One region of the Alteromonas pelagimontana genome, then DNA from elsewhere that is predicted to be linked to it. Evidence: predicted binding sites of a transcription regulator. Region 1 holds the regulator's gene; each other region holds the start of a gene.
What was found. Region 1 encodes LexA, which represses DNA repair genes until DNA is damaged. Its sites were predicted from a motif close to TACTGTATNNNNATACAGTA; they were not measured.

Region 1 (3,287 bases):
ATTTATTTCTGTATGACTTTAATTGGTTCTCGCTTTTGTCTTCGGATGTTTTAAGTATTTCGTGATACCTGTTTAATGTATTTTCAGAAGTATTCTCCAATTCTAACTCTAAGTTTGCTAGTTGGTCTTTAATTTTCTGATAGCTACTTTCAAGTTCGTCTTTTAGGCCTTCTATTTTCTGAGTTTCACCAGATTCGTCATTTTCTTCGTACCCCAAGATTTCATCTCTAAGGTCGCGAATTTTTGCGTGATTAGACACAACTGTTTTTAGCATGGACTCAGACTTTGAGTGAAACTCGTCAATATCAGAGACCTGTTGGTCAATTTTTATCAGATTAGACTCTAGCTCTGTGTTTTCAGATACTAATTCACTGAGATGTTTTGTGTTGGCTGTAAGTGATGACTTCAGTTCCTCCGAATCCTTCAGGAGTATCTCTATTTGGCTTGCGTGCTCGGAAGATGAGCCTTTAATCTCTGCAAGCTTTGTGGAGTAATGCTTAGCGTCTTCATCAATACCTTTAACTGCTTCTAGCATTTTCTCAGCTTCTACATGGTATTGACTAATCTCTTTTTTCATCCTCATTATACGAGATCTATGCTGAGTAATTGAGAGAAAGGCACTTCTAGCTTCCTCTGCTGTATCGGAGGGCTTTTTTATTTTCTCGTCGAGAATTGATATTTTCTTTTCTTGTTTAGATAATTTTTTGTTTTGTTCTTCTAATGCTCTCTCAAGCGGAACTAGCCTCTCCCAAAGCTTTCCGATCTCGTCGGTGTTGCGTTTGCTGTCGCTAAACATTCCAAAGTCCATAATTACCTCTGTCCATAAAAGCAACGAGAATATCATTCTCTATTATGATTAACATACTATCGATTAATACACTTTTTCGATACTGCGTCTACCGAAGTTATTTATGGGATGACGCTCTTCCTGCAACGATTATAACAATAAGTTATTACCTCCCTGATATTTTTTAAATAGCGAAGGTTCAGCATAGATTGAAGTAACAAAGGCGTTTCAAGTGTCCATGGACAGGACATACATAAAGGTATAAATGAGTAATTCAGTTCAACTCCGGTGGAATTTTAGGGAGTTGAACCGGAACCCACACAAAGAGTTGCGATTTACTGTTAACGGTATATACTTTCTTCAACTGTATAAATAATCAGGCTGTGTATGCGTCCACTAACCCCAAGACAAACGGAAGTTCTCGAACTTATTAAAACTACCATGTTGGATACTGGCATGCCGCCCACACGCGCCGAAATTGCCCGCCAGCTGGGTTTTAAGTCGGCAAACGCGGCAGAAGAACATTTAAAAGCCCTGGCAAGAAAAGGGGTAATTGAAATCTTACCTGGCACTTCCAGAGGTATTAAACTCACCATTCCTTTGGAAGCAGATAATGATGAAGAGGAAGGGTTACCACTGATTGGACGCGTGGCTGCCGGTGAGCCAATTTTGGCCCAGCAACATATTGAAGCGCATTATAAAGTTGATCCCGCATTGTTTCACCCTCAAGCAGATTTTCTGTTACGTGTAAGCGGTATGAGTATGAAAGATATTGGTATTTTAGATGGTGATTTACTCGCTGTGCACCGTACTAATGATGTTCATAATGGTCAGGTTGTGGTGGCTCGGGTGGATGAAGATGTCACAGTTAAAAGACTTGAGAAGCGCGGTCGCGAAGTGCTGCTTCATGCCGAGAATGAAGAGTTCTCACCTATTAAGGTAGATTTGGCCTCGCAGCCATTTTCTATCGAAGGAATAGCAGTAGGTGTAATCCGCAATGCGGATTGGATGTAATTCGCAGCCTTGATAGCCGCAATACTTTCGTTTTTTTGCGTCTATTTTGGGAGCCTCGGTAACCTAATTGTAAGCGCATTAGGATAGAATAATTCTTTAACTGCGAAAAGTGAGCAAGCTTTTTTATCCGATGCGGGAAAAAATTTAATTTGATGGCTCTGCTTGACCGTTCTTATTCCAGCATTTTGGCTTAATAACCTTCACTTGTTGCTTAAAGCTTTGCGCAAAAGTCCTGCGGGGAAGAGCGTTAAGAGGTTATGGTCAGGCAACAGTTTGGGTTAGTGTTTTTCAAGAGTGATTGGGTGTTGCTGTTTTATCTAACCCCAACTTGGGATAAGAATTGGCGTATTGACTTTAAAAATCCTTTTAAATCAGGTTGTTATATGTATCTTTTCGATTGTTCTTAAGCTAATTCTGGTTTGATGACGAGCTTTTTGCGCATAGCAAGGCGGGATTTGATACGTCATAGCAGGCTATGATTAGAAAGCGCAACGATGCTAGGCGCGAAAAGATCGATATTGAGCGGCGCGGCTTATCCGGGGTGAGGTTATTTAATAATTTTGTGTAACAAAAGTAATGATAACGGCTCGCCGGAGCGAACCGCTGGACAAATTACTGTTGCGCTTCGGTAGTAATACGCAATTTAACTTTATCACCTACGTTAGGTACATATTTTCCTAATCCAAATTCTGAACGCATAATTTCTGCTTCAGCATCAAAACCAACAGTAGGCTTTTGATTCATTGGGTGTTTACCCTGCTTATTTAACGTGGCGTGCATTACCACAGGTTTGGTAATACCTTTTATTGTTAAGTCTCCGTGGACGTCATACTTGTCGCCTCCTTTGGCAACCACTTTCGTGCTTTTAAAGGTAGCTTTAGGATGGCTCTCAACATCAAAATAATCTTTACCTAAAAACTCTTCGTTAAGCTTTTCCACAAAACTATCTACAGTTTCAACGTCCATGCTAACCGAAATTTTTGCATCTTCAGGCGAGTCAGCATCAAAAGTAATCGTACCTTCTGCGCCATTAAACGCAGCGGTAGGATGAGAAAAGCCAAAGTGACTCCACGAGGCGATAACGCTTGTATGACCAGGATCAATTTTATAGGTCTCAGGGGCTGCATTAGCACCCGCACAGAATAATCCCATCGCCAAAATTGTACCTAATTTTGCATTCTTTCTTAACATAACTTTTCCTTTTCAGATGAACGTGCCGATATTAAAAGAAGGTCATTGCCGTACATAAAGTCTTATGTCTACCCGTAGTGATAATGACTCGCTCAGAACGTAGCTAACGGTTACTGAACCCGTTAGTGCTATGTAGGAAGAGCTGCTCCCACTCGTTTCTCGCCAAGTGATCATTTATCTGCCAATCGGTATTAATAGCCATCATACGCTGAATTGGATTAATCGACTGATCCGTAAGAGAATCGCTTCCGCTTATTTCAATCAACATACGACGGCAGAAGAATCACTAAACTCT
Region 2 (3,287 bases), 190 kb from region 1:
TGACGACAGGTGGTAAATTCCACTCGGTGATCGTTGCCCCCAAAGGGCTGCCATACCGCCGCATCACCTAAGCGCGCCTGTAAACGCCCTATTAACTGCTTGTGCGAAAAATAATGGTTTCTATCGCTGAAGAAATCATTGGTTTGTTCGCTTATGGCTTCTAAATTTTCAGCCACTAACTGAAATCCCGTGACCGGGGCAGGTAAACGGAGCTGTTCAATATGAAGTGCGCAGAGGGTTTGCCATTCCTCTGCTTTATAAATAGCGCAGGCGGAGCCTATGGAAAGGGTAAGGGAAGGATGCTCGCGGAAACGCAAAGTCAACTCTAGGTTAAGGCTCACCTTATTACGTAGACGAAGGAACACCATTAATTCATTTAGCAGGGAATTGACCCAGGGCAGCAGCTGTTGAGTTTTATTAATTTCGTAAGCGGGTTCAATAGTGCTACTAAATGTTTCGCTGGGGTGAAAATAACTGACTTGAGGCGTCACCTCGCCCCGTAACGCGCAAAGATACCTGATAAGTTGATTATCAAAACGCTTTCCCAGTTCGGTAGCAGGCAAAGCCAAAATGTGCGCAAGAGTTTTTATGCCCACTCGATTGAGCGAATGGCGTTGTTTAGGAGTTAATTCACTACAGTGCATAGGGCAGGCCTGCAAAAGCTGCCGGAGAATTCTGGGATCAGTACAGAATTGATTGCATCTGTTAAACGCTAATACTCTGGCTGACTCAATACTCCAACCACAAGCATAGTGATAATTCACTTGCAGCTCGGTTAATTCATTGCGCAGAGTGAGCCAGAAATTTTCAGCACCGCCATAATACCGGATAAGGGTATCCACACGCATAGCAAGACAATCAGGGTTATAAATAACAATATCAGCGGCGATTTGATAAAGCCGATGAGCAATGACACTTAATCTTTTAGCTTCCGTGTCTGCCTGATAATCTATGACGGTTAAACGCGCACTTAATGCTGCCGCCTGAGCCATGCCCATACCCACTTCAATACCTGTTGATTTTGCTAACTGGCAGCGTTGGCGTATACAGTTATCTGAAGCTTGATACACCACTAATGGAGAGGCAGGAGATGCATTTTCCGGGAGAGGGAACGCCGTCTGGGTATCCAGAGTTAACTGGGAAAAATGCAAGTATAGCCACAACATAAGGTGATTATCCGGCCTTAACTAAGCTGGAAATATCTACTATTTCTGCCGGGTTTTCTTGCATCGCCAGTATAATTTCCTTATTAGAGGGAGTATGGGTTAACTCCACCGGGATCCCCTCTTTAGGCCAGCTGCCCTGATTTTTTACTATGTTCGCTGTGAGACCATGTCGTTGAGTTTGAAGCTCAATGTCGAGTGCTAAAGGTAAAGGCTGGCGGGTCACCGCATCCGATTCGAAATAGATACATAAAGTATTATGTTGCGCGGCAGCAAGCTGAAGACGGCGGGCGGCCTTATTTCCCATCCTGCTTTGCCAAATCAATACGATATAGCAAGCTTCACTTTTCAGACTCTGTTCACAGGCCCATAGCGCATCAATGTCATTATCAGGCTGTACAACATATACCTGCTGAGCAGCAATGTTCTGCTGTTGGAGCCAGGACGCATGAAGATTGCCGGGCGGGTTTATCCACATCAGCAACTTATGTGGTGCTATGCCCTTGATTACAGAAGTTAATACCGACACTTCGCCGATACCGAGCTGACTTCTTATACGTATTAATCCTTTAACGGGAAGGCCGCCCATCAGTGCCTGATCCAGCTGGCTATGACCAGTGGGTAAACGGTGCGCGCCTTGTTGAGGCTGACTGGCGCGCCAGATAAGAGGATGTTTTTCGATGTTGGTTAAAGGCGTAGACATAATTAATTTACCTGTATACATATACAGTATTATAGGTAACTAATTTGTCGAATCAAGAAAAAAGGCCTTCCAGGAAGAAGGCCTTTGAGCAGCTATTTGAATTTGCTCGAATAATATTTTATCGCGCCTGTTATTAACCTTCTGAAACTTTGGGCTCGACCTTAACGGAGTTCAAAGCATGCAAAGTCAGCTGATTACAGGCTGCCATAAATCCTTCTGTGGTATTTTTTACCCAAGCTACTCTCACATCGCTGGGCTGTTCTTTTATCAGCAGAGTTATTTTCCTGCTAACTGCTCATCAATAAAGTTATTAATATTTTGCTCAAGAATAAATAGAGGAATAGAACCGTGGGCCAACACAGCGCGGTGGAATTTTCTTACGTCAAAATCACTGCCCAGGGCTTCTTCAGCTTTTTTTCGCAGGGCCTTAATCTTAATTTCGCCAATTTTGTAAGACAAAGCCTGTGCTGGCCAGGAAATATAACGATCAATTTCCGTCGTTACGTTATGCTCTGAAAGCGCCGTATTGGTCATCATATAATTGAGCGCTTTTTCTCTGGACCATCCAAACATATGCATTCCTGTATCCACTACCAGCCTACAGGCGCGCCACATTTCATAACTTAAGCGGCCAAACTCATCGTAAGGATCTTCATACATACCCACCTCTTTCCCCAGATACTCTGAGTACAACCCCCAGCCCTCGCCAAAAGCCGAAATATAAGTGTTTTGTCTCACTTTCGGCAGGTCAGTCATTTCCGCGGCTAGAGAAATTTGGATATGGTGCCCTGGCACCGCTTCATGGAGCGTCAGCGCAGTTAATGCGTATAGAGGGCGTTTATCCAGCGCATAGGTATTCACCCAATAGTAGCCTGGCTGATCATCACGAGAAGGCGAAACGTATCGGCCGGTAGTATATTTAGGCGCAATGCTTTCTGGCACTGGCGCTACACCATAAGGTATGCGAGGCAGCAGCTCGAAAAGCTGAGGGAGCTTACCGTCTATTTTCTTAGCAATAAATGACGCTTCTTTTAGTAAGTCTTCAGCGCTGGTGGCATAAAATTGCGGATCGGTGCGCAGGAAATGAATAAACTCATCAATGGTGCCGTCAAAACCCAGTTCGTCCACCACCGACTGCATTTCGCTGCGGATGCGTTTTACTTCCGATAATCCTAGCTCGTGTATCTCTTTGGCCGTCATGTCTGTGGTGGTGTAATGCTTGATACGATTCTGATAGTAAGCTTCGCCACTGGGCCAGTTTTTGGCCGCAATGTCATCCCGTGCATTAGGAATATAATCATCAACCAGAAAATCATAGAACTGCTGATAAGCCGGCACAACCTGGTTCTGAATGATGTCACTCGCTTGTTGTGTTAAAGCGCGGCGAGTTGGCTTATCTATTTGTTCAGGAAAGCTGGTAA
Region 3 (3,287 bases), 940 kb from region 1:
GTCTATGTGGGGTAAATCAGAAAGCGAGATTGGAGGAGCATGAAACCGTTTGGGGCCGGTAAAAGAAAACGGCGAAGCACGTTCTGAAAAAACCGGATCCAGTAACCATAGCTCGCCGTTAACTTTCAAAAGAATAGAGGAATGTCCCAGCTTGACAGTAAATACACCCTCATCAGGCAAATTCTCCAGTTGGCTTGATGTCACAGATTTTACCGGTATCGCGGTTTTAGGAATCGGGTCAATTTTTTCATCCATGATAGAACGCTTCATAATGCTCAAAATCTTCCAGACACTATTTTCTGCTACCGGTTCATCATTGGAAAACTTTCCGTCTTTAAAATGTGCTGAAGATGTCATATCGCCTACTCCCGAACTGGCCAAATGGTTATTTATTGCGTAACCCGCGGCAAACAGCAACATGCCGAATCCGACGAACAACAAAGCAATTGGGTGTCGCATTATCATATCTGGTATGTGGCTTTTTCGCTCGCTACCATCGTGAGGAACCAGCAACGACACAAGCCAATACAAACAGTGCACCTTTTCATTTTAACGCCTACTACGTCGGAAGAATTGGAATTAGTTGTCAACATCAGCATTCCCTATGTATCGAAAGCGCTCCACCGATCTGCCATTCACTTCGACATTTTCCGTAAACATGGCAAGAGGACGCACCCACAATGCCTTTTCGCCATAACACGGCCGATACACCACCAACTGGCCTTCGTCTTCGGAATGTGTAGCAACACCGATAACATCATATTCGCTGCCTTTGTAATGCATATATCGCCCTGGTTTAATCATAATTTTTCCTGTCAGGTTCTTCAAAAGGGAAAGTCAGTTGTTCTACAGGTACGTCTTCCGCCAAACCCACATGCAAGCCAAGAAGGCGGATTCCCCGCCCCTTACTGCGCTCATAGGCTTGTTCAAGCAACGTATAAAAATATTCTGGAGCAAGCTGATGTTGCTTATGCTCAACCGTTGTCTGTTGGAAATCGTTGAATTTTAGCTTAACTCCCTGGCTGCGAATACTGCACTTTCGGCGGTTGCCACCTTTTTCCTTGTGTTGCGCCAATCGCTCTTCGAGTTTATCCAGAAGGTGCGGTAAAAACTGGCGGCATTCATCAAGGCTAAGAATATCTTCACTCAATGTTCGCTCCACTCCGATAGATTTACGCTCTCTGGTAGCATTAACTTCGCGATCATCAACGCCATGAGCTCGATTCCACAGTACAGCACCAAATTTACCAAACTCTTGCTGAAGGCGCTCATAGGGATAGCTGCGAACGTCGTTACAAATCTTGAGGCCCAGACGTTGCAGTTTTTGTAACGTCACCCGCCCCACACCAGGAATTTTTTCCAACGGCATTACCCGAACAAAGGCATCAAGCTTATCGGGAGTAATGACGCAGATCCCATTTGGCTTATTTTCATCACTGGCGACTTTGGCGACAAACTTACAGGAAGCCACGCCTGCAGAAGCGGTCAAGTTAAGCTCTTCGCGTATCCGCTTGCGGATATCTTCAGCAATAAGGGTTGCGCTGCCGCCGAACAACGGTGAGTCAGTCACATCCAGATAGGCTTCATCTAACGACAACGGTTCAATAAGAGGGGTATAATCTGAAAATATTTGGCGGATTTTTTGGGATTCACGCACATAAACATCCATCCGCCCACGCAACAGCACAAGGTCCGGGCATAATCGCATTGCGTACGCCGTAGCCATAGCCGAACGAACGCCAAATTTTCGAGCGGGATAGTTACAAGTAGAAATTACCCCACGGTGCTGAGAACTTCCACCTATAGCAATAGGGAGATGCGTGAGCGCAGGGTTGTCCCGCATTTCCACTGCGGCATAAAAGCAGTCCATATCAATATGGATAATTTTACGCACTCAACGCACCAAAAACTGTACACATAAACAGTATTCTACAAGAATAACTTGTGATTTACAGAGAAAAAATGCGGCGCTATATTTTGCCTAATATAATCCCAGGTTGATGGGTGATCAGCTCAGGGCACAACGATAGTGCGAGATTAAGAGGACGGTTGATCAGCAGTAATAGGCTCTCTATCAGAGACAGGAAAGGCAGCGTAAGCTGCCTTTCCTAATCGACTAGTAAGGGCGAAACTAGAGAATTTGGTTCTCCTTCCACTCTTTTAACCTGCTCTGACGCGCTTGCTCCTTTTCCATTCGCGCCTGTTTACGATCGCAAGGTTCAGGGCAGTCACAGGCTTTAGATATGCCTAAAGCACCTAATCCGCCGCAACTTCCAGAGATTGTTTTGCGTTGCAACATATAACCGACGGCCATCGCTCCAACCATAGCCAGAAAAAAAACAAAAGCTAATACAAATGTAGCCACTATTTACCTCCTACAAATTACCGCTTAATTATGGACTTCAACCAAATCTTCGAACTCAGAAGATGACCATTCTTCAAAGCCATCCTCTACGCGTCGAATAAGAAACACTGCCAAGTGTTCTTTTTCGGCTAATTTTCGTGCCTCTTTCCACCCCATGACATTGAATGCTGTGGCTAAACCATCAGCAGTCATAGAAGACGGATGTACTACCGTTACCGCTACCAGATTGTGTTGTATAGGGCTGCCGGTGCGCGGGTCGATTAAGTGAGAATAGCGTTTACCGTCTTGCTCGTAATAATTCCGATAGTCTCCCGAGGTAGCAATGGCGTTTGTTCCTATTGAGACAATTTTTTGCACTGCGCGTTCCGTGGTCACCGGCTTCTCAATGGCAATAAGCCAGGATTCACCATTTCCTCGCTGCCCTTTGACCCGCATTTCTCCGCCTATTTCGACCAAGTAGTCGGTGATTCCCTGACTTTCAATAATTTCAGCAACCTGATCCACCCCGTAGCCTTTGGCGATAGTAGATAAATCGACGTACAGCATAGGATGCCGCTTCATCAATCCTTCTTTGGTGACTTTCAGCTTATCTAAACCCACATAATCCCTTACATTGGCGATATCTTCTTGCGTCGGAATTTTCTCGGGCCGCTTATTCGGGCCGAACCCCCATAGGTTTACCAAAGGACCAACCGTAATATCTAACACACCATGGCTAAGATGTCCGAGCCGAATTGCCTCCTGAACTACTATTCTGGTTTCATCAGAAACAGCAAAAGGTTCGGTAAACCGATTTTGATTGAATCTTGAAAGTTCAGAGGTAGGATCATAGGTTGACATCAGCTTATTAATCTCTACCAAGCGTTGATCAATCATTTCTTGCAGACCTTCAACCTCGCCTGCCTCACCTACGATATATTTA

Region 2: imuA (translesion DNA synthesis-associated protein ImuA) is a predicted target of LexA. The motif match lies at 1,876-1,895, and genes of this name have one in related genera.
Region 3: dinB (DNA polymerase IV) is a predicted target of LexA. The motif match lies at 1,908-1,927, and genes of this name have one in related genera.

What each region holds. Positions count from the first base shown of each region.
Region 1 covers NZ_CP052766.1:1,962,411-1,965,697, reverse strand. The annotation lists gene CA267_RS08765 (coiled-coil domain-containing protein) at 1-808, opposite strand, end outside; gene lexA (transcriptional repressor LexA) at 1,175-1,801, shown strand; gene CA267_RS08755 (YceI family protein) at 2,414-2,992, opposite strand.
Region 2 covers NZ_CP052766.1:2,150,035-2,153,321, forward strand. The annotation lists gene CA267_RS09605 (Y-family DNA polymerase) at 1-1,166, opposite strand, end outside; gene imuA (translesion DNA synthesis-associated protein ImuA) at 1,174-1,866, opposite strand; gene CA267_RS09615 (DUF885 domain-containing protein) at 2,143-3,287, opposite strand, start outside.
Region 3 covers NZ_CP052766.1:2,905,408-2,908,694, reverse strand. The annotation lists gene CA267_RS12785 (MBL fold metallo-hydrolase) at 1-531, opposite strand, end outside; gene CA267_RS12780 (DUF1653 domain-containing protein) at 580-804, opposite strand; gene dinB (DNA polymerase IV) at 797-1,894, opposite strand; gene nqrM ((Na+)-NQR maturation NqrM) at 2,132-2,365, opposite strand; gene CA267_RS12765 (FAD:protein FMN transferase) at 2,390-3,287, opposite strand, start outside.